Regions from separate parts of the Roseibium sp. MMSF_3247 genome, predicted to be linked through region 2. Evidence: riboswitches for the same ligand, from Rfam matches in the RefSeq annotation. Region 2 holds a riboswitch; the other holds the start of a gene.
The links. Region 2 has a riboswitch for thiamine pyrophosphate ahead of RBB44_RS13115 (ABC transporter permease). Riboswitches for the same ligand answer to the same signal wherever they lie in the genome.
Positions count from the first base shown of each region.

Region 1: linked by a shared signal. The riboswitch ahead of thiM (hydroxyethylthiazole kinase) and the one ahead of RBB44_RS13115 (ABC transporter permease) in region 2 are both predicted to bind thiamine pyrophosphate.

Region 1 is NZ_JASHII010000005.1:377,625-389,164, forward strand. Features, by position in the region: gene RBB44_RS18460 (HD domain-containing phosphohydrolase) at 1-26, shown strand, start outside; gene RBB44_RS18465 (TAXI family TRAP transporter solute-binding subunit) at 79-1,074, opposite strand; gene RBB44_RS18470 (LysR family transcriptional regulator) at 1,228-2,142, opposite strand; gene RBB44_RS18475 (tartrate dehydrogenase) at 2,282-3,355, shown strand; gene RBB44_RS18480 (putative transporter) at 3,408-4,421, opposite strand; gene RBB44_RS18485 (DMT family transporter) at 4,833-5,780, shown strand; gene RBB44_RS18490 (Lrp/AsnC ligand binding domain-containing protein) at 5,825-6,061, opposite strand; TPP riboswitch at 6,199-6,309, shown strand; gene thiM (hydroxyethylthiazole kinase) at 6,378-7,151, shown strand; gene thiD (bifunctional hydroxymethylpyrimidine kinase/phosphomethylpyrimidine kinase) at 7,185-7,994, shown strand; gene RBB44_RS18505 (TRAP transporter substrate-binding protein) at 7,994-9,103, shown strand; gene RBB44_RS18510 (OmpP1/FadL family transporter) at 9,707-11,020, shown strand; gene RBB44_RS18515 (SDR family oxidoreductase) at 11,081-11,540, opposite strand, start outside.
Region 2 is NZ_JASHII010000003.1:602,550-614,089, forward strand. Features, by position in the region: gene RBB44_RS13105 (CHASE2 domain-containing protein) at 1-1,971, shown strand, start outside; gene RBB44_RS13110 (ABC transporter substrate-binding protein) at 2,006-2,947, opposite strand; gene RBB44_RS13115 (ABC transporter permease) at 2,971-3,723, opposite strand; TPP riboswitch at 3,878-3,984, opposite strand; gene RBB44_RS13120 (hypothetical protein) at 4,063-5,805, opposite strand; gene RBB44_RS13125 (adenylosuccinate synthase) at 6,045-7,337, opposite strand; gene RBB44_RS13130 (DMT family transporter) at 7,640-8,545, shown strand; gene serA (phosphoglycerate dehydrogenase) at 8,585-10,171, opposite strand; gene RBB44_RS13140 (phosphoserine transaminase) at 10,250-11,428, opposite strand.

The DNA of each region.
Region 1 (11,540 bases), on a different contig from region 2:
AAGCTGAAAGACGGGCTGTTGGGTGACAAGATTGATTGGTCGCGCGGATCATTTTGTCCGCACGACCATATAAAGCAATCAGTTGCTGTAGATCATGTCGGCAGGAATGTCCGCGCTGGCGTTTTCCTGGAACCAACGGGCTGCACCCGGGTGCCATTTCATTACTGTGTTACGGTCCCAGAATTCCGGCAGTGTCGACCGGGCAGCCTTGTGGGTTTGTACCATACGATCGTTGTCTGACATCACGGCTTTCACCACCCCGTAGACAAATGTCTCGGGAAGGTCACAGTTTGCTATCGCAAAGTTCCACATGGAAACGGAGCGTGCCGGATTTTCCAGAGTGGTGTAGGTGTCTGCGGCAATGTCAAAATTGGCCACCGGGAATGCCGCGGTAATCTTTGCCTGCTCGTCTTCGGAAAATTCGATGATGTTGATGTCGGTCTGGACTTCGAGCTGGCTCACCGCTGGAACAGGGACTCCAGCTGCAAATGCGATCACATCGAGCAGACCATCTTGCAACTGACCGCCGAGATCAGACCAGCCACCGTTGCGTCGTTCAAACTTTACGCCCAGCTCCTCCATCATGCGGGGGAAGTAGGTGTCAGACGTTGAGCCGGCCGGTCCGAACCCAATGCGGGCCCCTTCCGGAATGTCGGCAACGGATGTAATGCCGGACGAGCTCAAAGCCGTGATGGAGAAGGGCGTCTGATACATCGGGAACATGGCGCATGCTTTGTCCATCTTCAGGCCAGGCGCGATCGGGTTGGAGCCGGCAATGGATTCTGCAGCAGGTCCCATCGTGGTCATGCCGAACGGCAGATCTCCAGAATGCACAAGCGCCATGTTCTGCATCGGGCCGCCCGTAACTTCTGCGCCGCCGGAAACGCCGAGTTCCTCGCCAGCAATGTTTGCCCAGCCAGTTCCGTATCCAAAGTAAGTTCCGCCTTGTGAGCCGGTTCCCACTGTAAAGCTCTCCGGCCAGCCGGTTTTGTCCACGCTGTGATTGTCGGCAGCAGCTGGGAGTGTGGTCATGGCGGCGATCACAACGGCGCCGGTAATCAGATTGAATTTCATGTGTTCCTCCGGGTCTTGGGCAAAGCCCGTTGTCTCGCCCCGCAGCCTCCTTCGCGGGGTAGAGACATGGCTCTCACCGAAAGAGCAGCCTAGTCAGATCGCTCCGGTCGACACAGATCGCAGTGATTATATAAATTATATGAATAATAATTGTTACGCAGTAAGGGCCAGTTGCTCTGTCTGTTGGTGCAATATCTCAAGAAATACATCCCGTGCCGTATCTCTCGTGTCTCTGACCCAGGCAACTGAAAGCGCAAGCCTGGTTCTGGCCGACCCGGACGGCAAATCCAGGGAGACAAAATTTACGCCGCCGACTGCGAGCCGGGAAATCCAACGCGGAACAATGGCTATGCCGACCCCTGTGCTGACCAGGTTGACGATGGTTTGTTTTTCTTCGGCAATTTGCGCAACGCGTGCGCTCAAACCAGCTTCCAGAAAAAGCTTTATTGTTAGATCGTGACTGTGGGGCCGAGATCCCTTGTCCGGAACGATGAGGGGTTCGTCCGCCATGTCCTCGACCGAGATTTTTTTCTTTGCAGCCAGCGGGTGGCTGCTTGGAACGGCGACGACAGCTGTCTCATGAAACAGGGACTTCAGCATCAGGCGCTGATCCACGACTTCAGGCGGCCGAACGATTGCAACATCTAGACGTCCGGTCAGCAAACGCGGCAATAGCCGTATCGTTTTTTGCTCAAGAAGCTGGATGTCAATGCCCGGATACGCCTCCCGGAAATGAGGGATTATCTGCGGGATCAGGCCAACCGCGGCGCTATCAATAGCTCCAATACGCAGCACCGATGTCTTGTCGCGTTGGCTTTCACGAAATGACGCCTCCAATTTGTCCGCTCTTTCCACGATGTCTCGCGCGGCGGCCAAGAATTCGGCGCCTGACTGTGTGAGGACAACGCTACGGGTTGTCCGGGTTAGCAATCGGCTACCAAGACTGTCCTCCAGCAATTTGATGTGGCGGCCCAAAGAAGCTGGAAGAATGTTCAGTTTTTGAGCGGCTCTGCCGAAGTGCAGCGTATCCGCTACAGCGATGAAGCACTTGAGTTGGCGAAGTTCCATGTCGCATCCCAATTATATCATTTTTTTATATGATTAAATTGCTATTGCTGCAACTAAATGGAGTTGCAAACTATGCGAAGAGACGCGGCGGTCTTTGAGCATGGGCTCTCAGCCCTTTTCACGAAAACAGGAATTTGAAATGCGCACTTACCAGATTGCAGCCATCCCGGCAGACGGCATCGGGCCTGAAGTGATCGAAGCGGGTGCTGAAGTGTTGGCCGCGCTTGGTCAACGGGCCGGTGACGTGGATTTCAAACTGACGTTCTTCGATTGGGGATCAGAGCGGTACAAGAAGCACGGCGAGATGATGCCGTCTGATGGCCTCGAACAGCTTAAACCTTTCGACGCGATCTATTTTGGGGCCGTCGGCGCACCGGATGTCCCAGACCATATTACTCTTTGGGGGCTCCGCTTGCCGATCTGTCAGGGGTTCGACCAATACGCCAATGTCCGGCCGACGAAGATTATTCCGGGCGTAACGTCGCCACTGCGCGACGTGGGTGTTGGAGATCTGGACTGGGTGATCGTGCGCGAGAACTCGGAAGGCGAGTATTCGGGAAATGGCGGGCGGGCGCACCGCGGGCTGCCGGAAGAGGTGGGCACAGAAGTCGCTATCTTCACCCGTGTTGGTGTCACGCGGATCATGCGTTATGCCTTTCGGCTTGCGCAATCCCGTCCGCGTAAACTGCTGACGGTGGTGACCAAATCCAACGCGCAACGGCACGGCATGGTCATGTGGGATGAGATCGCCGCCGAGGTCTCGAAGGAATTTCCGGATGTGACGTGGGACAAGATGCTGGTGGATGCGATGACCGTGCGCATGGTCAAGAACCCGAAAAGCCTCGACACCATCGTTGCAACCAATCTCCACGCGGACATTTTATCCGACCTTGCAGGTGCCTTGGCTGGAAGTCTGGGCGTCGCCCCCACAGCAAACATTGATCCGGAGCGCCGCTTCCCGTCGATGTTCGAACCCATTCATGGATCGGCCTTCGATATCACGGGCAAGGGCATTGCAAACCCGGTCGCAACCTTTTGGACCGCATCGCAGATGCTGGACCATTTGGGTGAGGCGGCATCCAGTCAGCGTCTGATGACAGCGGTTGAACGCGTCTGCGACGCAGGTATTGTGACGCCCGATGTTGGGGGCAAAGCCACCACCCGCGAAGTCACCGATGCTGTTATTCGGGCAATCCACGGATCAAACGAATAATGAGGCAGACAGGCCCTGAGACTCCCGTCTGCCGGTTGCCCTATGGCCTCTGTTATTCCGCCGGCATTTCCTGTGGGACGCCGCCGTTGCGCTCGTATTCCCAAATATGGCTTTCAAAGGCTCTGAGGCGTTTGTAGACGGAGATCAGCTCGACGATCGTGGTCCAGGCATTGACCAGATACTGGAACGAGTTTTCGACCTGTGAGAACGCGCGCACGATCTGCTGCATCACGCCCAAGGTGATGGCGCCGGTCACGATTGTCGGTCCGAGCGCAATGTAGGGCACAAGGACTGTTGCCTGCAGGTAAGACCATTTGGCGATGTCAAAATAAAGGTAGTGGAAGAAGAGCCGGAAATAGTTCTTGCGGACATGACCGAAGAGCTCATCGACCGAGGGCGGATCTGCGCGCTCCTCATTGTCCTCGCCGTAGACAAGTTCTTTCCGGTAGGCCGCTTCTACCTTCTGATTGTTGAATTCCAGGCCCGGCAGTTTCAAGCCGACCACGGCCAGCAACACCGTACCGGATGCAGCTGAAATGATCGCGACGTAGACCAGTGAGTGAGCCACGGGACCGATCCAGGGCAGTTCGGTGACGTTGGCTGACAGCTCCCAGAGGATCGGCAAAAAGGCGATCAGTGTCATGACAGAGCGCAGGAAAGAGACGCCAAGGCTCTCCATGATCCGCGCAAAGCGCATGGTGTCTTCCTGAACGCGCTGGGAGGCCCCTTCGATGTGGCGGACCACATGCCAATGGGCCATGTAATAGTCGTTCATGGCTGTGCGCCAACGGAACACAAAGTGCTTGGTGATGAAGTCCAGGATCACCGCAACAATCACGAAAATCGCGGCAATGTACAAAAACGTCATCAGTTCGCGCATGTATTCGCCGAACGTGACGGAGCCTGGCTCACTCAAGGCGCGCTGAATGAGATCGTAAAAGCTGCCGAACCATTCGTTGATCTCGACGTTCAGATTCACCTGGTACTGGGTGGCGCCGAGGATGACCACCGAGATGATCCAGGCCCAGAAGAACCATCTACGGTTCAAGAAAAACGATCGGAACATGGGGCGGCGCCTTTCGAATCGGGGATTTTTTATAAGTATAGGAGCCCGTAACGGCAGGGGCAGGTATGTGCCGGGTTTTCAGTTGCTTTTGAAGAGGAAACGTTGGTAATACACGCCGATTTTATCGGCAGACCCTGTTTAATCTGCCAAGGCTATGCGCGAGATTGCAAAAAATGAGGCCGGGGTAGATACTGGTCTCTCACTTCTAAAGCGATTTGCGCAATTCTTACCCTCAGTGCTCGGCAGTCCGATCGGGATCTGTTTGCAGCGCTATTGCCTTCGCTGTTCTGTTATTCTTTCAAAACTGGTGCGTGGCGCGGAAAGCGTCGGGTGTAAGCCAGTATCTGGATCAGATTTATGGCGTCAAAAAACACCGCAACCCAGCAATCCCGCGCGCCGGCGCCAACGGGAATGACACGTCAGGCTCCTCTGATCGGTATCGGGCTCAAACTGGCCTCAACGATCGTGTTTTTCGCCATGGTGACAGCGCTGAAAATCGCCGCCGAACGCGTGCCGATTGGGGAGCTCGTATTTGCGCGGAATTTTTTTGGTGTCTTTCCGGTTCTGATGATGGTGGGGGTGCGCGGGGAACTTGGCCTTGCGTTCAAGACACAGAACCCAAAAGGGCATCTTGTGCGCGCCTGCATCGGTTTGACGGCCATGGTGTGCATGTTCACCGCTTATGATTTGCTGCCGCTGCCGGATGCCACAGCCATCAACTTTGCAACACCGCTAATCGTTGTTGTTTTGGCCTTCTTCATGCTGGGCGAAACTGTCCGGATCTATCGGTGGAGCGCGGTCGCAGTTGGTTTTGTCGGCATCCTCGTCGTTTTGTCACCGCATCTGGGAGAGGGGGATTTCGACAACTCCGCCACCTTTGGGGCCATCGCTGGATTTATGGGCGCTGCCTTTGCGGCTCTTGCCATGATCACGGTTCGGAAGCTGTGCGTCACTGAGCGCACCTCGACCATTGTTACCTGGTTTTCCTTGTCGGCGACCGTGATCTCACTTCTGACTATTCCAGCCGGCTGGATCTGGCCGGACCAAGCCTGGCTCATCCCGGATTTGGAAACAGCGGGTCTACTGATAATGATTGGCCTGTTCGGCGGTGTGGGACAGATCCTGTTGACCCAGAGCTACCGGTATGCAGATGCGTCGACCATCGCGCCGTTTGATTATGTGAACATGCTCTGGGCGATCCTGGTCGGCTGGGTCGTCTTTGCTGAAGTGCCGGTTCTTGAGGTGATTGTGGGTGCGGTGATCGTTATGGCCGCCGGGATCTTCGTGATTTACCGGGAGCACCGGCTTGGCCTTGACCGGACCAAGGACCGCCGGGCATCGACACCCTCGAAGTCTTGAAGACATGCCGCGCGGACAAGTTCGCGCGGCTACATGCTGTATGGTCAGAACGCCTTGAACGTTATGATCGACTTGGTGTCCTGGATGCCGTCGATCGGGTGCACCTTCTCATTGACGAAGTGTCCAATGTCTGTGCCGTCTTCGATATAGAACTTCACGAGAAGATCATAATCGCCGCTGGTGGAGTAGACTTCCGAAGCGATCTCAGCATCCGCGATTGCATTGGCAACCTGATAGGTCTTGCCGAGCTGACATTTAATCATCACGAAAAACGGGGTCATGGGGGCTCCTGCGGGCAAAAACGAACTGTGCCCCGACATCGCCTATCTATTGCAAACAGTCAATCGGCTGTCGGCGCTTGAACCACGGCGATTGCTAACTGGGACTTGAAAACCCGCGCTTGGCTTAGTAGACAGATTTTGTCTCATGGGGGTGCCCGGCAATTGTGGATCGGGCTGAGAGGCGAATGGCCAACTCCTAGAACCTGATCCGGCTTGTACCGGCGGAGGGATTTGAGATCATGACTGATCTTTTACGTATTGTCCGAAAAACGATGGCGCGGAACGCCGGCTCACTGAACTTGAAAAGGGGCCGGGCATGAGTTTGTCGATCGCCGCGAGCACGCAGGCGCTGTCGGCGGATACCGTCTTTTCCTTGCTGGAGCGGGTGCGGGCGAAAAGACCCCGTGTTCATGCCATCACCAACACGGTTGCCCAAGGCTTCACGGCCAATGTTCTTTTGGCGCTCGGCGCTGTACCGTCCATGACGATCGCGCCGGAGGAAGTTCAGAGCTTTGCAGCATCTGCCGATGCACTCCTGATCAACCTCGGAACACTGGACAACAGCCGCCGTTTGGCGATCCCGGTTGCGATTGATGCGGCCAAGGAAGCTGGGCGGCCAATCACCATTGATCCGGTGTTCGCGGATCGGTCACCGCAGCGCTGCGCCTACGCCAAAGAACTCTTGCAAACGCTGCCGTCTCTTGTCCGGGCAAATGAAGCCGAGATGACCGCGCTCTTTGATGCGCGGTCCGACGTTGACGCTTTGATTTCGGAGGGAACGGTCTTTGCCGTGACCGGAGAAGAGGATCAGATCGAGAGCCAGGGCGAAGACTACCGGCTGCGCAATGGTCATCCTCTTTTGGCCCGAGTGACGGCCACCGGCTGTGCGGGGGGCGCGGTCCTCGCAGCGTTTGCGAGCGTTGAGCCAGATACTGCGCTTGCCGCGGCATCTGGCCTGTCCGTCTTCAACATTGCGGGTGAAATCGCCGCTTCCCGGAGCGGGGGACCTGGCAGTCTGGTTCCAGAACTTCTCGATACGCTCTACAGCCTAACGGCCCGCGATATAGAAAGCTGTCTTCAAACCGGCTGATACCCATTCCAATAGCATTGTGCGGAGGGCACCATGACCGCAATCGCGGTAACAATAGCAGGCTCGGATTCCGGCGGTGGGGCTGGCATTCAGGCGGACTTGAAATCCTTTACGGCAAATGGCGTCTACGGGGCGAGCGTCTTGACGGCGCTCACGGCACAAAACACCCTTGGTGTTACGGCGATCCATGATGTGCCGGTCGAGTTCGTGCGCGCGCAGATCGATGCCGTCTATTCGGACCTCGCAGTGACTGCCACCAAGATTGGCATGCTCTCGCAGGTGCCGATCATTGAGGAAGTCGCAGACGGTTTGAAACGCCACCAGACCGGCCCCGTTGTTCTGGATCCCGTGATGGTGGCCGCATCCGGAGATCCGCTTTTGGCGGAAAGTGCGGTCGCAACCCTGATTTCCAAGTTGGTGCCCTTGGCCGACATCATCACGCCGAACCTTCATGAAGCAGCCCGCATGCTGGAGTGCGATGTTGCCCATAGCGAAATCGATATGCAGAGCCAGGCCAAACAGCTGATCGACCTCGGGGCACAGGCTGTTTTGTTGAAGGGCGGACACGGCCACAGTGCGGAAAGCGCTGACCTTTTGATAACTGAAGACGGTGACAGCCTCTGGCTGCGCGAGGACCGCATCGCGACAGATAACACCCACGGCACCGGATGCACTTTGTCTTCTGCAATTGCTGCCGGACTGGCTAAGGGCAACGCGCTGGGCGACGCTGTGTCCAGTGCAAAAACCTATATCCACGAAGCGATCCGCCATGCGGATGAACTCAAGATTGGACAAGGTCACGGACCGGTCCATCACTTCCACGCTTTTTGGGAGGGCGCATAATGAGTGATGCATTGCAAAATAGAAAAAACCTCAGCCGCCGGGACATGCTTGTGGGTGGTGCCGTTGGAAGCGCATCTGTTCTCTCAGCGCCAGCGGTGATGGCACAAGGTGCGGTCACCGAATGGAAGCTGGTGACATCCTGGCCGAAAAACCTGCCAGGTCCGGGTGTCACGGCGCAGCGGATCGCTGATCAGGTTGCGTTGCTCTCAGGTGGTGCGTTTAAGATCCGTTTGTTTGCTGCTGGCGAACTGGTGCCGGCGCTCGGTGTGTTTGATGCCGTCTCAAATGGCACTGCGGACATGGCGCATACAGCCTCGTTCTTCTGGCAAGGCAAGATCCCGGCCTCCGTCTATTTCACCGCGGTCCCCTTCGGTCTGCTCCCGCATGAACATATCAGCTGGATCGAGCAAGGCGGCGGGCAGGCGCTTTGGGATGAGCTATACGCGCCCTTCGGCATCAAACCGGTGATGGCGGGTAACACCGGTGTTCAGATGGGCGGCTGGTACAAGAAACCGCTCCGAAGCCTTGATGATCTGCGCGGCCTCAAGATCCGGATGCCGGGGCTGGGTGGAGAAGTGATGCGCAGGCTTGGGGCCGCTCCGGTTGGCTTGCCGCCGGGCGAGCTGTTTCAGGCACTCCAAACAGGTGTTCTGGATGCGACCGAATTCCTCGGTCCCTGGTCGGATCGGGCCATGGGGTTCCAGAAGGCCGCGAAATACTATTATTCACCTGGTTTCCACGAACCGAACGGTACAGGCGAGGCGCTGTTCAATCAGGCAGCTTTTGATGCTTTGCCCACGGAATTCCAGGTAATTCTATTGGAGGCGTGCCGTGCTGAGAACGGACGGGCGCTTGCCGAGAGCGATTGGGAAAATGCCGGAAGCCTGCAGTTGCTCCAGCAAGAAGATGGCGTTGAGGTCCTTTCCTATCCGGAGGACATTCTTGACGCCTTGCGCGTAACGACTGGAGAAGTGCTGCTGGACACGTCCCGTCAGGATCCGATGAGTAACAGTATTTATCAAAGCCACCAGACCGCTTTGAAGCGTCTTTCGCCATGGAGCGATGTTGCCATGCGGCGGTTTTTGAGCGCGCGTGATGGACTTGTATGATTTGCAACTATAGAGAGTATCATTGTGGGTGCGGCTCGACCTGTATTGTTAGCAGTTTCGGCTCGTAAAGTTCGAAACTCCATGTGTATCGTGTCTGAAATGCGGGTATTTGAATCATAAATTTATCCGCATTTCTGACATAGGAATGACTTTTTCATCTCACTCGGTTGGCCATATCGTGGGCGGTGTATAATGCTGATTTGGGATATTTTGGTTTGCCAATGAAGCGATTTAGTCACCAAAAAACACTCCAGGCTCGCGCAAAACGCCCGTATTCCCTAAGGTTATGTGTGACAAGAAAGCAACGCGCAGCAAAGAAAGAAAGTTAAGTGTGACGCGTTGGTAATGTGCCTAAAAAATGTGCATTTGTATGGTTGGCCACGATCAACCTTCAAAAGCAGTGTCTCATGATATGTTTATCCGGCTATGAGCACTTGGTGTGTGCGCCGGACCTTCGTGAAACTCCGTATATTGCAACGCAGCAACCGTGTGCGCTGCAATTAGAGATCGCATTTCGTGGTTGAAAGGCGACCGTTTCTTTTAGACCCTGCAGTCAGTGTCAAATTCCTCCCGGGGGGGAGGAGGATTGGGAGAAACGTAAAAATGCGGGCAACCAAGAAAATCGTACTTATGACGTCGACAGCCATAGCTGCCTCGATCGTCGCAAGTGCAGCCTCTGCGGGCGGTTTCGCCCTGCGCGAGCAGAGCGCATACTACCAAGGGACTTCCTTCGCCGGTAACGGTACATCCAGTTCGTCGATTTCGTCCATGTTCTGGAACCCGGCAACCATCACGTCGATGGACGGCAAGATCGTATTTGAGGCTCACAACGCCTTCATCATTCCAAAGTCCGATATTACCGGTTCGAACACCGTTCCGAATTCACTGACCACGCCGACCGGTCTGATCACGACGTCTTTTGACACCGGTGATATCGGCCATGACGCCTGGATCCCGGCCTCCTACACGTCTTACAACTTCAACGACAAAATCTACCTTGGCGTTGGGATTAATGGTCCGTTCGGTCTTTCCACAAAGCCGGACGACAGCAACTGGACCGGTGCAGGCTACAACCGGTCTTCCAAGATCTTCTCAATCAACCTGAACCCGGTCGTTGGCTACAAGATCAATGAGATGTTCTCTGTCGCGATCGGTCCGCAGATCCAATATGCGGATGTTCGCCTGACGAATGCCTCAGCGTCTCCGACTATTCCAGGCGCTACCCTGTTTCCGGGTCAGCAGCTTGATGGTGACGGTGTCGGCGTTGGTATGACGGCCGGCGTCACGATCAAACCAACCGCGACCACGGAAATCGGCATCGGTTACCGCTCTGCGATCTTTACCGACATTGATGGGACGATCGCTGCTCCAAACCCGGCGAACCCGTTCACGACGGCCGTCACGAACGTGAAAACCGTGCTTGCAACGCCGGACATGGTCACTCTTTCGGCAAAGCAGAGCATCACAGACGACATTCGTGTCCTCGGTACTTTCGAGTGGACAAACTGGAGCCGCTTGAAAGAGCCGCAGATCACGGCTGATGCGACCGGTGCCACCGTGACCACGCTGCCGTTCAACTACAATGACGGCTACTTCGTCGCGCTCGGTGGTGAGTACGACTTCAACGACAAGCTGACCTTCCGCGCCGGTGCAGCGTATGAGTGGTCACCGATCGATGATCAAATCCGGTCTGCGCGCCTTCCGGACAACGATCGTATCTGGGTAAGCGCCGGTGCGTCCTACGTCTTCAACGAGCACTTCTCGTTTGATCTCGGCTACACGCATATCTTTGGTACAGACACCGATCTGAACCTTGTCCCGGGTCACCAGGACTACAGCGCTTCGAAGGGATCGCTGACCGGTTCCGTCGACTCTTCCGTTGACATCCTGACAGCTTCAGTTCGCATCAAGTTCTGATCAGCTGCCAGACTGGTTTTGAAAATTCTGCCGGCCCGCGATCGCGGGCCGGCTTTTTTGTCAGAATGCTGCCGGGTAAAGGCCGCCGTCCATGAGAATGTTCTGCCCGGTGATGTAGCCGGCGTGTGTGGAGCACAAAAAGGCACAGGTCTGGCCGAACTCCCCGGCTGTTCCAAAGCGGCGTGCCGGGATTTCTGCAGCCTGGCTCGCGCGAATGGCGTCCACAGTCTGACCGGACTGTTGTGCGGAGCGTTCAAACCCACCCCTCAGCCGGTCCGTATCCATTTTGCCTGGCAGCAGATTGTTGACCGTGACACCATGCGGAGCCAGCTGGCGGCAAACACCTGCCAGGAATGCTGTCAGGCCTGCACGCGCGCCGCTGGAAAGGTCCAGGCCTTCAATCGGCATCTTCACGGACAAGGACGTGATGTTGACGATCCTGCCAAAGCCACGGGCCTTCATTCCGGGGGTGACCGCCTGGATCAATTCGATCGGGGTCACGAAGTTCTGGATGGCACCT
Region 2 (11,540 bases):
GTTGCCGAGCTGGTCGAAACCCTGACTGAAATGGGCGCAGCCGCCATTGCATTCGACGTAGTTTTCGCTGAACCGGATCGAACGTCGCCAACGCAAATTCGTGCTTCCCTTCCCCCAGAGACGCCAGCGAGTGTTCAGGAAGCTCTGCAACAGCTGCCGGACAATGATGAACGTTTCGCCGCGACAATAGCCAGCGCACCGGTTGTTCTCGGCTTCGCGATCTCGGATCAGTTAACCGGCCGAACGCCTTTGAAAAAAGCCGGCATTGCCTATGGGGGAGCAGATCCTGTTACGATCCTGCCGCCCTTCCCAGCCGCAGTCCCCAGCCTCGACGCACTTCAACAAACAGCGAGCGGAATTGGATCGATTTCTGTTTCCCTCGATGATCGCGATGGCGTCATCCGCCGCATTCCATTGATTACGAGCGACGGAACCAACGTTTATCCAGGCCTGATCACAGAGGCCCTTCGGGTGGCCCAGGGAGCAAGCGGCTTGATAGTCCGAACGACCAACGCCAGCGGCGAAGTGGACAGCGGCACTCCAGCAATAACTGACCTTAAAATTGGTGCTTTTGAAGTTCCAACAACAGCTGCAGGGGAAATGTGGGTCCATTACACACCGGACCAATCAGATCGATATGTCCGGGCGATGGATTTTTTTAAACCGGAGCACTATGGCGTACTTGCGCCGTTGATCGAAGGGCAAATTGTGCTGGTCGGAACGTCTGCAGCAGGCCTCCGTGATATCCGCTCAACCGCGATCGGTGAATTGGTTCCAGGTGTGGCAGTGCATGCTCAGGCACTTGAGCAAATCATCAACGGTCAGTTTCTGAGCCGGCCGGACTGGGCAAGTGGCCTGGAGACACTCACGACTTTTTTGGTCGGTGCGCTTTTCATTCTCATCTTGCCCATCATTGGCAGCGTTGGAACAGCCTTGCTTGGCGGTATTGTTGCCGCGGTGCTGATCGGCGGTTCTTTCTACCTTTTTTTGGACAAAGGGCTTCTCATCGACCCGATATACCCAAGCCTGTCTGTGTTTCTTGTCTTCGCAGCAGCAACGGTCATGCTCTATTTTCTGACTGAACGTGAAAAGCGTTTTGTCCGGCAGGCATTCAGTCAATATCTCTCTCCGGATCTCGTGAATCAGCTGGAGAAGGCGCCGGAACAACTGACATTGGGCGGTGAGATACGGCCAATGACCATACTGTTCATGGACATTCGCGGCTTCACGCCAATCTCCGAGCAACTGACGCCGACAGAGCTCGTTACCTTCCTCAATACTCTGCTCTCTCCTCTGTCCGATGCCATCCAGGCCGAAGGGGGAACGATCGACAAGTATATCGGTGACAGCATCATGGCGTTCTGGAATGCCCCAATACCCGTGCCGGACCACGCAGAAAAAGCAGGCCGGGCCAGTCTCGCTATGCTTAAGATTGTCGATGAACTGAACGAGAAAGACGCATTCGGTTTCAAGGCGCGCGGATTAAAAGCACAGACGGTTCAGATCGGTATAGGTCTGAACAGCGGCGATGCCTGCGTTGGCAACATGGGCTCAGAGCACCGGTTCAATTATTCTGTGATCGGCGATGCGGTAAACGTGGCATCGAGGATTGAATCAAGTTGCAAGGCAGTGGGCGCAGATCTCCTCGTCTCGGAAGAGACAAGAAAGCAGGCACCGGAGCTGGCCTACCTGGAAGCCGGCGAGATTTCTCTCAAAGGCAAAAGCGAAACCGTCACACTGTTTGCGCTGTTAGGCGATGAGAACTACGCAAAATCCGAGGATTTTCAGAGGCTCGCTCAAAATCACAATTCACTTATAAGTGCGATCGAAGCAGGCAATGTAACTACCGCACATAGTGCTCTCACTACCGCCCAGCAGTCCGCCCCACGGCTCAGCAGCTTTTACGCCCCGTTTGCCGCCCGGATTGCAGACCTCCCCTTGGCGCAAGACGAAAGCAGCGCGGCATCCTGAGACACCGCGCTGCTGATTTAGAAGTTAGTGATGATCAGCGGATCTCGACCGCATAGGTATCGACAGGAACCACTTTAGAGATCAGGTCATTTTCAGCCATGAACTCCGCAAAACGCTGATAGCGGCCTTCATCAAGGGCTGCCGGGCGTTTTGCGAAACGCGGCAGCGTATCGGCCCAGGCGCGTTTGTTCAGCTCGTCATTCAGGTTCGGGTAGGCTTCGATGAACGCATTCCAGGCTTCGTCCGGATGGTTCGTCAGGAAAATCGTTGCCGCTTCGATGGCCGCCATGAATTTTACGTAGCGCGGATCATCTGTCTTGTCCTTGTGAACAACGTAAATCAGCTCGTCAAAAATCGGCACACCGTTCTCTTCCGGATAGAACGCCTTGCCTTCCTTGCCTTCAATCTCAATCTGAGTGAGCTCGAAATTCCGGTAAGCACCAATGACCGCATCGACTTGGCCGGACATCAGCGACGGTGACAGAGCAAAGTTGACGTTGATCAGCTCGACATCGTCGACACTGAGATCGACAGACCGCAGCATCTGGCCGAGCATGGCGTCTTCAAACCCGGAAACAGAAAAACCGATCTTCTTTCCCTTAAGGTCTTTCAATTCCTTGATCGGACCATCTTTGAGGACGATCAGTGAGTTCAATGGTGTCTCAACAAGCGTTCCGATCCATTTGAGCGGAAGTCCTTCCTCGATCTGGGCGTGCAAGGTCGGCTGATAGGAAATGGCAATGTCGCCCTGTCCTGCTGCAACCAGTTTCGGCGGCATCGCAGGGTCGGCAGGTTCTATCAATTCGACATCCAGACCTTCTGCCTCAAAGAATCCCATCGCTTGGGCGGTGATCAGCGGTGCGTGGTCGGGATTGGTGAACCAATCCATCAAGACCGTCAGTTTTTCGGCTGCTTGTACAGGTGCCGACGCAAACAGAGCGGCTGCGAAAGCGGCAGAGAGCAGTGTTTTTTTCATTCAATCCTCCAAGGAAAAGCAGATCAGTCTTCAACCTGCCAAGGAACAAGAAACCGGGTGAAATGGTCTACGGCGAACCGCAATGACAGAACCATGAGAGCCAGCAGGATCAGCGCGGCAAACATCACGTCCGTCTGCATCCGTGCGTTGCTTTGAAGCATGATGAAAGCGAGCCCGCCCTTCGCGCCGACCCACTCCCCAACAATCGCACCGATTGGTGCGAAAACAGCCGCGATCCTCAAGCCGGACGCCAAGGCAGGCATGGCAGACGGCAGCCGGAACACCCAAAGTTCCTTTAGGCGAGACACACGATAAAGGCGGCTGAGGTCCGCAAGCCCGGGATCAAGGCGGCGCAGCCCATCATAGAACGTGGAGGTCACGGCAAAGAAGATCACCAAAACCGCCATGACAATTTTGGAGGCTAATCCAAATCCGAGCCACAAAACGAGGATCGGCGCGATCGCAAAAACGGGCAAGGCCTGGGTGACGAGGATCGTCGGCATAATCGCCCGTTTGGCCACGGGAAACACCCAAATAAGGATCGCCAAAAGGCACCCTGCAGCGACCCCAAAGACGAAGCCGAGAAGTGTCTCGGAAAAGGTGATGCTTGCATGGTGCAGGAGAAACAGACCCTGGTTCTGAAACGCAACAAAAACGCGCTCAGGGCCAGGTAGCATATAAGGCGGGATTTCAAAGAAACGGACCAAGGCCGCCCAAATGAAAACGGCGACCGCAACGCCGGCACAGCGTTTCAGCAGGAAAACCAAAACCATCATATATCGCCGTTCCCTACCGGGATGGCGTATGGTTTTGTGAATCTATAAAGGGCAGACAGCTGTTGTACAGCGTGTGCCCCGCGCATTAACGCATTAGCAGACATAAGGATCTCCTGCCTTCAGCAAAGCCGAAAATGACACTGGAGATCCGGGAAGAGGCTAAGGTTTCCGTCCCTTCGCCGGCATGACCCGGATCAGGTTCTAAGGGTTCGGCGCGATGCCATCTCAGTTCCGGAAACCGGAACACCCCTCGGACCAAGCGGGACAATGCCCCGCCAATTTACAAATTGCAAGAGAAAGTGCCGACCACCGGCCAAAAACACAAGAAGCTGGATCTGCTTAGCCGGCTTGCCAGGCGGTGACTGCCTTTTCAACGGCATCTTCGCCGATCGGGCCCTTCTCGAGCGTAAGAATGCCGCGTTTGCCATTCTCATAAAGCATCGGGATGTCGATCCAGCCACGCTCACGCAGAAGTGCCAAATTGCGTTGTTGCTCATTGGGCAAGCTGGACAACGCAATCCAGAAAAAGCCGGGAGAGACCTTCACGGATGCTCCGATCAAGGCATCGCCGCGCGCTTCCTCGGTCGGCTTCATGACCAAGCCGGGAACATTGACGATATCGCCACCGGAAAACCCTTCTGGTAGCTCATATTTGATTTCAACCAAGTGGCTTGCCGGCAGGGAGGTATCGTCGTTGGGCTTAATACGGATATCGACTTTGATATCCCGCTCCGGAATTTCGACGGCAGCGGAGAGGACGGACTGCGCTTCACCGCCAAGATCGGTCTCTTCGCCAAGTGTCCAGATGACGGCTCCTTGTGCCGCAGTGCCGGTAGAGCTGGCATCTGCCCCTTCCTCATAAAGGATGGAACGTTGCGCTCCGGAAGCCGGCACCTGAGCTGCCGGTGCCGGTTCGGATTGCTCTGGGCTCACTGCAGCAAGACTGTCCGGCTGAACGCCCTGACTTACTTCGGCGCTATCCGTCGCTGGCGTATCGACATCGGCAGACGGGGTGCTTTCCACATTCGTCACGATCGACGGCTGAGCAACAGTCCCCGGTGCGGTTTCTTGCGGGTTGATGGTCGTAGTTGTCACTGCGCGCGCGTCAGGTGCAACCACATTTGCATCGGTCTCATTCAAAAGACGATCAGTGTTCTTGCTCGCCTCGTCTGCATCTTCCGAGGATGCGGCCACGGTGTCTTCGACGGGTGCCGCTGGTTCGGTAACAGCCGTTGTTTCCGGCTCTTGTGAAACAGCCGGTGCGGCGTCGGTCACAGCCTCATCAGACGGCCCGGACAAGAAGAAATAGGCAGCGGCTCCAAGAACCAGAACGGCAACCACAGCAGCAGCTGCAATCGGCACTGTCCGGCTTTTTTCGTCCGAACCGCGAAGCGCCGCTGAAGCAGACGATCTTGAACGGTTGGCGCGGGACGATACTGGGGCGTCTGTTAAGCCTGCTGTTCCGGTCTGCGGCTGAACCACCTCATCTTCAAAGAGCGGTTCTGTTTGAGAGACTTGATCATCCGAGACCGGAGCCGGTTCGACTGAAACAGGGTCATAGGCCGGAGTTGTCTCTGGTGAGGATACTGGACCTTCGGGCTCAGCCAGACTTGAACCAGTCGTTCCTGATAGAGGTGCGGCTTGTGGCTGGCTGTCATATGAAGCATCGGACGAAGGAGCACTTGCTGGCTCTTCGACTGGATAGGCAGACGGCTCCGGAGACGACACTGGCGGTGCAGGTGGCGCCGAAGTCTCAACTGGAGAAGTCGTGGTGGCCGCCGGGATCGAAGGCGCTGGCTCCGGCTCCCGGACCGGCGGTGCAGCTGGGGTGGCAGGCGCTGGCGGCGTAGATGGCTGCAATCCCAGGCTTTCTCTGGCAGCCTCCGCCTCGACCTTCCGGATTGCTTCTTCCAGACGAAGTTGTTCTGCTGTGATTTCCGATGGCGACAGTGGCGGCTCATAGGCCTTGAGCTGATTCACGATGGCATTGCGCGCACGGCTGTAAACGCTGCGCCGCGCTGCACCATTGCTTTCGGGCAAGGACGCGATTGTTTTCTTTAATATCGAATAGTAATCAGCCATCTTCCTGCCTACCGGCCAACTGCGCTCCTGCGTCTCCTGGATCCGATTCGCGACTTCTTCGTGACTTATACCAAGCTTTCGAAGAGATTTTCGCCTATCAGATCGCGCGAGACGCGCACAATTGTCGTTCCATCTTGCTTTTGATGCCGGAGACCCCGGACTTCAAAAGCTGCCGAGTGCGTAGCGATTCGCAACGCACTCTAAGCATCTTTGATATTGTCTTGTTTACGTCAATTCGCTCAGTCTTGGAAAGGATTCTGCACAAGAATTGTGTCATCGCGTTCCGGACTGGTCGACAAGATCGCGACCGGTGCACCGATCAGCTCTTCAACATGCCGTACGTATTTGATCGCTTGCGCCGGAAGCTCAGCCCAAGTCCGCGCACCTTCAGTGGATTCTTTCCAACCCGGCATGCTCTCATAGATCGGCTTGACCCGTTCTTGGGCGCCTTGTGACGCTGGAAGATAGTCGATGCGCTCACCGTCGAGTTCGTAGCCAACGCAAATCTTGATTTCCTCAAGACCATCCAGAACATCAAGCTTGGTCAGCGCGATCCCGTTGATACCGGACGTACAAACGGTCTGACGCACAAGAACCGCATCGAACCAGCCACAACGGCGGCGGCGGCCGGTCACCGTACCGAACTCATGACCACGGGTCCCGAGAAACTCACCAACCTCGTTTTCCTGCTCGGTCGGGAAAGGCCCCTCGCCCACACGTGTGGTATAAGCCTTGGTAATACCGAGAACATAGTCAACCGATCCTGGTCCAAGGCCGCAGCCAGTCGCAGCCTGCCCGGCGACCGTGTTGGACGATGTCACGAACGGATATGTCCCATGGTCGATGTCGAGAAGTGCGCCTTGAGCCCCTTCAAAGAGGATCCGTTTGCCTTGGCGGCGTTGCTCGTCGAGCAGGTACCAGACCTTGTCCATGTAAGGCAGAACCTGATCTGCAACGCTGGACAGCTCTTCGAAAATGACATCCGCTGAGATTTCGTCCTGCCCCAGCCCCCGGCGCAAAGCATTGTGGTGAGTCAAGAGCCGGTCGATTTTCGCCGGAAGCGTTGTGAGGTTTTTCAGATCCATCAGACGGATCGCACGGCGGCCGACCTTATCTTCGTATGCCGGACCGATACCGCGTTTTGTTGTGCCGATCTTGGTGCCGGTGTTGGAGTTTTCGCGAAGAGCGTCCAGTTCCCGGTGCAAAGACAGGATCAAGGTTGCGTTCTCAGCCACCCGCAGGCTTTCAGGCGTAACAACAACGCCTTGCTCGCCGAGCCGTTTGACCTCTTCGGCCAACGCATGTGGATCCAGCACAACACCATTGCCGATCACAGACAACTTGCCCGGCCGGGCCACACCGGATGGCAGCAAGGAGAGCTTGTAGCTCACACCGTCAATAACGAGTGTATGTCCAGCGTTGTGTCCGCCCTGGAACCTTACAATGACATCGGCTTGTTCCGACAACCAGTCGACAATCTTGCCTTTGCCTTCGTCACCCCATTGCGAACCGACAACAACCACATTCGCCATCTAGCTTTTGCTCTCCTAAAGCAGGTTCGTGACGTCCTTGACGCCAACACAACAAGCCCCGGACAAGGCCCCGGGGCAAACGGCGCGGACTATAGACAGGATTGGTTTGCCGCGCGAGTCTTCCCAGCCATTTAATTGAAGAATTGCGCAAGCGACCGATCAAACTCTCCCCAATTCCGGTGCCTGTTCGTTTTATCACTGCGCAAGACAAGTCTGAGCGTCCAATATTCACTCGGTTTTCGGGTGTCGGGATCCGAAAACACATGGTACCCGGGAGACATTCACCTGGTTGGAGCTCCCACATGAAATTGCAGCATTGGATCTTGCTGATTTGTCTCGGCGCGATTTGGGGCGGATCGTTTATCTTTGCCAAGGTTGCGGTTGCCGAGATCCCTCCGCTGACGCTGGTATTTTTCCGCGTCGCGTCCGCCTGCCTCGCCCTTTGGCTTGTGCTCTGGGCCCAAGGCACCCTGAAGCAGTTTCCTATCAAGATGGCGGCCTCGTTTCTGGCAATGGGCCTCTTGAACAACGTTATTCCGTTTTCGCTGCTCTTTGCAGGACAGACTGTGATCGGGGCAGGTCTTGCGTCTATCCTCAACGCAACGACACCGGTCTTCACCGTTTTGGTAGCAGGCGTTTTGTTCCGCCAGGAAACTCTCGGCATTCACAAGATTACCGGTATTGCTCTGGGAATCGCTGGCGTCGCAACCATGCTCTCCGGCAGTTTGTCCGGCATAGTCTCAGACCCTTTATGGGCTCAGGTGGCATGTCTGGGAGCAGCGCTGTCCTATGCCTTTGCAGCAACCTTTGCAAAACGCTTCAAAGGCCTACCGCCCCTGATCTCGGCAACTGGTCAATTGTCCGGTTCAACCCTGATCATGGCTCCGATCGCCCTGTTCGCATCCGGTTCTTGGAGCGTGGCGGATCCAAGCCTCATTGCCTGGCTCAACGTTCTCGCGCTCGGCATCTTCGCGACAGCACTTGCTTACCTGATGTACTTTCGGCTTCTGGCCGAAGCTGGCGCGACCAACGCTTCGCTGGTCACGCTTCTGGTGCCAGCCAGCGCCTTGTTCTTTGGCTGGCTTTTGTTGGGCGAGGAACTGTCGGCGATCCAACTTGCCGGCTTCGCACTCTTGTTAAGTGGGTTGGTCGTTCTTGATGGGCGGCTCTTCGCCCGTTTCAAACCAGTATCCACATCCGCAAAATAGCAAGCGCCCGGATGACTTTTCATCCGGGCGCCCTTGGTGTCAAAAGCGAAGCGGCTTGACTTGCTTTACATGGGAGACCGTCTCCAAGCGGGCCATGACCTCTTTTGAGACCGGGGCGTCCACTTCAACGAGACATATCGCTTCCTCTCCTGGTGCTGTCCGGCCGAGGTTGAAGGTCGCAATATTTACCTCGTTGTTGCCCAATTCCATTCCAAGGTGGCCGATAAAACCCGGTTTGTCTTCGTTGGTGATGTAAAGCATGTGCTCGCCGAGCTCAGCTTCCATATTGATGCCCTTCACTTGGATGATCCGAGGCTTGCCGTCGGCGAACACCGTCCCGGCAACGGAGCGGCTTTGGCGCTCGGTTTCCACAGTCAGGCGGATGTAGGTCTCATACGCCCCTTGCTTGTCCCGCCGGACCTCTTCGATTTGCATGCCCCTTTCCTTCGCCAGGATGGGTGCAGAGACCATGTTCACGGTCTGCAAAAGCGGTGTCAGCAATCCTGTGAGTGCTGCCGATGTCAGTGCCTGAACGTTCATGTCGGCGACGGCACCGGCATATTCCAGGCGAACGCGTTCAATGCCGGTTTCAGTAAGCTGTCCAGCGAAAGACCCTAACTGTTCGGCCAACCGGACAAACGGCGCCAGTTTCGGCGCTTCTTCCGCCGTGATTGACGGCATGTTGAGTGCATTCCGGACAGCACCGCTCAAGAGGTAGTCGCACATTTGCTCGGCAACTTGCAGAGCAACGTTCTCTTGGGCTTCCTCCGTTGAGGCTCCAAGATGCGGTGTCGACACAAAGTTCGGCGCGCCGAAAAGCACATTTTCCTTGGCTGGTTCGTTGACAAAGACGTCGAAAGCGGCGCCCGCAAGTTTCCCGCTATCAAGTGCATCACGGACAGCCTGTTCATCAGCAAGACCACCGCGGGCACAGTTGATGAGGTAAGCCCCGTCCCGCATTTGGGCGATCGCGGCCGCATCAATGATGTTCCGCGTCTTATCAGTGAGCGGTGTGTGCAACGTGATGAAGTCAGACCGGGAGAGAAGCCCTTCCAGTTCGACCTTCTCGACACCGAGCGCAAGCGCCCGTTCCGGCGTCAGGAACGGGTCAAAGGCGATCACCTTCATCTTGAGACCGATACCCCGCTCGGCAACGATCGATCCAATGTTTCCGCAACCGATCAGGCCCAAGGTTTTGCCGGTGATCTCACGCCCCATGAACCGGGACTTTTCCCATTTGCCAGCCTGGGTCGACGCATCAGCGGCCGGGATCTGACGGGCCACCGCCATCATCATGGAAATCGCGTGTTCGGCCGTCGTGATGGCATTGCCGAACGGCGTGTTCATCACGATGATGCCGCGTGCCGTAGCCTTGGGAATGTCGACATTGTCGACGCCAATCCCTGCGCGGCCGACAACCTTCAGGTTGTCCGCTGCAGCAATGATTTTTTCGGTCACCTTCGTGGCAGAACGGATCGCCAGACCATCGTACTGACCGATGATCTCGCGCAGCTTTTCCTTGTCCTTGCCAACGTCTGGCAGGAAATCCGCCTCCACGCCGCGATCCTTGAAGATCTGCACGGCAGCTGGAGACAACTTGTCAGAAATCAATACTTTCGGGGCCATATGAGCCTCTCCTTGACATCAATACCTGACCGGGCAGCGTACCGCCCGGCATTGGACTTAGCTGTTCAAAGAACAGGCTCAGGCGGCCTGAGCGTGTTTCGCTTTTTCGGTTTGGAAGGCCCAATCCAGCCAAGACGTCAGCGCTTTCAGATCGCTAGCCTCAACGGTTGCCCCTGCCCAGATCCGAAGACCGGAAGGTGCATCCCGGTAAGCGCCGATGTCATAGGCAACGCCTTCACCGTCGAGCAGGGAAACCATGCCCTTCGCGAAAGCGGCCTGCTGCTCATCGGACAGCGCCAGAATGTCCGGATCAACCACGGTCAGACAGACGGACGTGTTGGACCGGTTGGCAGGATCCTTCGGCAGAAAATCGACCCAAGACGTCTGATCAACCCAGTCAGCCAGAACCTGAAGGTTGCCGTCAGCGCGCGCGACAAGACCGGCCAAACCACCGAGATCGTCAGCCCATTTCAGAGCATCGAGATAATCTTCAACGCACAGCATAGACGGGGTATTGATCGTCTCGCCGCGGAAAATCCCTTCAATCAACTTCCCGCCTTTGGTCAGGCGGAAAATCTTCGGCAAGGGCCAAGCCGGAGAATAGGTTTCCAGGCGTTCGACGGCGCGCGGGCTGAGAATCAGCATGCCATGTGCGGCTTCACCGCCAAGCACCTTTTGCCAGGAAAACGTCACCACATCGAGCTTGGTAAAATCCAGCTCCTGAGCGAATGCGGCCGAGGTCGCATCGCAGATTGTCAGACCTTCGCGGTTCGCTGGAATCCAATCTGCGTTCGGCACACGGACGCCCGATGTGGTCCCATTCCATGTGAAGACGACGTCATTCGAAAAGTCGACCGTCGCAAGGTCCGGCAGCTCGCCATAAGGCGCTTCTATCTTGCGGACATTTTCCAGCTTCAGCTGTTTGACCACATCGGTCACCCAGCCGGATCCGAAGCTTTCCCAGGCGAGCATGTCGACGCCCCGGGCACCAAGCAATGACCACATGGCCATTTCAACTGCGCCGGTATCGGAGGCCGGAACAATGCCAATGCGGTAATCTGCTGGAACGCTCAGCACCTTGCGTGTCAGCTCAATAGCTTCCGCAAGTTTGGCCTTGCCCGCCTTGGCGCGGTGCGACCGTCCAAGCGGCGCATCGGAAAGCGCCTCCAGCGACCAGCCGGGACGCTTGGAGCAGGGACCAGAAGAAAAATTAGGATTGGCCGGACGCACGTCCGGCTTGGAGATAACTATGCTCATTTCAAGTCTACCCTCACAGATAGGAGCCCCTCGTTGGGGAGGGGTGGCCCACCTATGGGGATAAAGCCGAACGGCAGTTACGTCAATTCAATTGCGAAAAAGACGAGAAAAA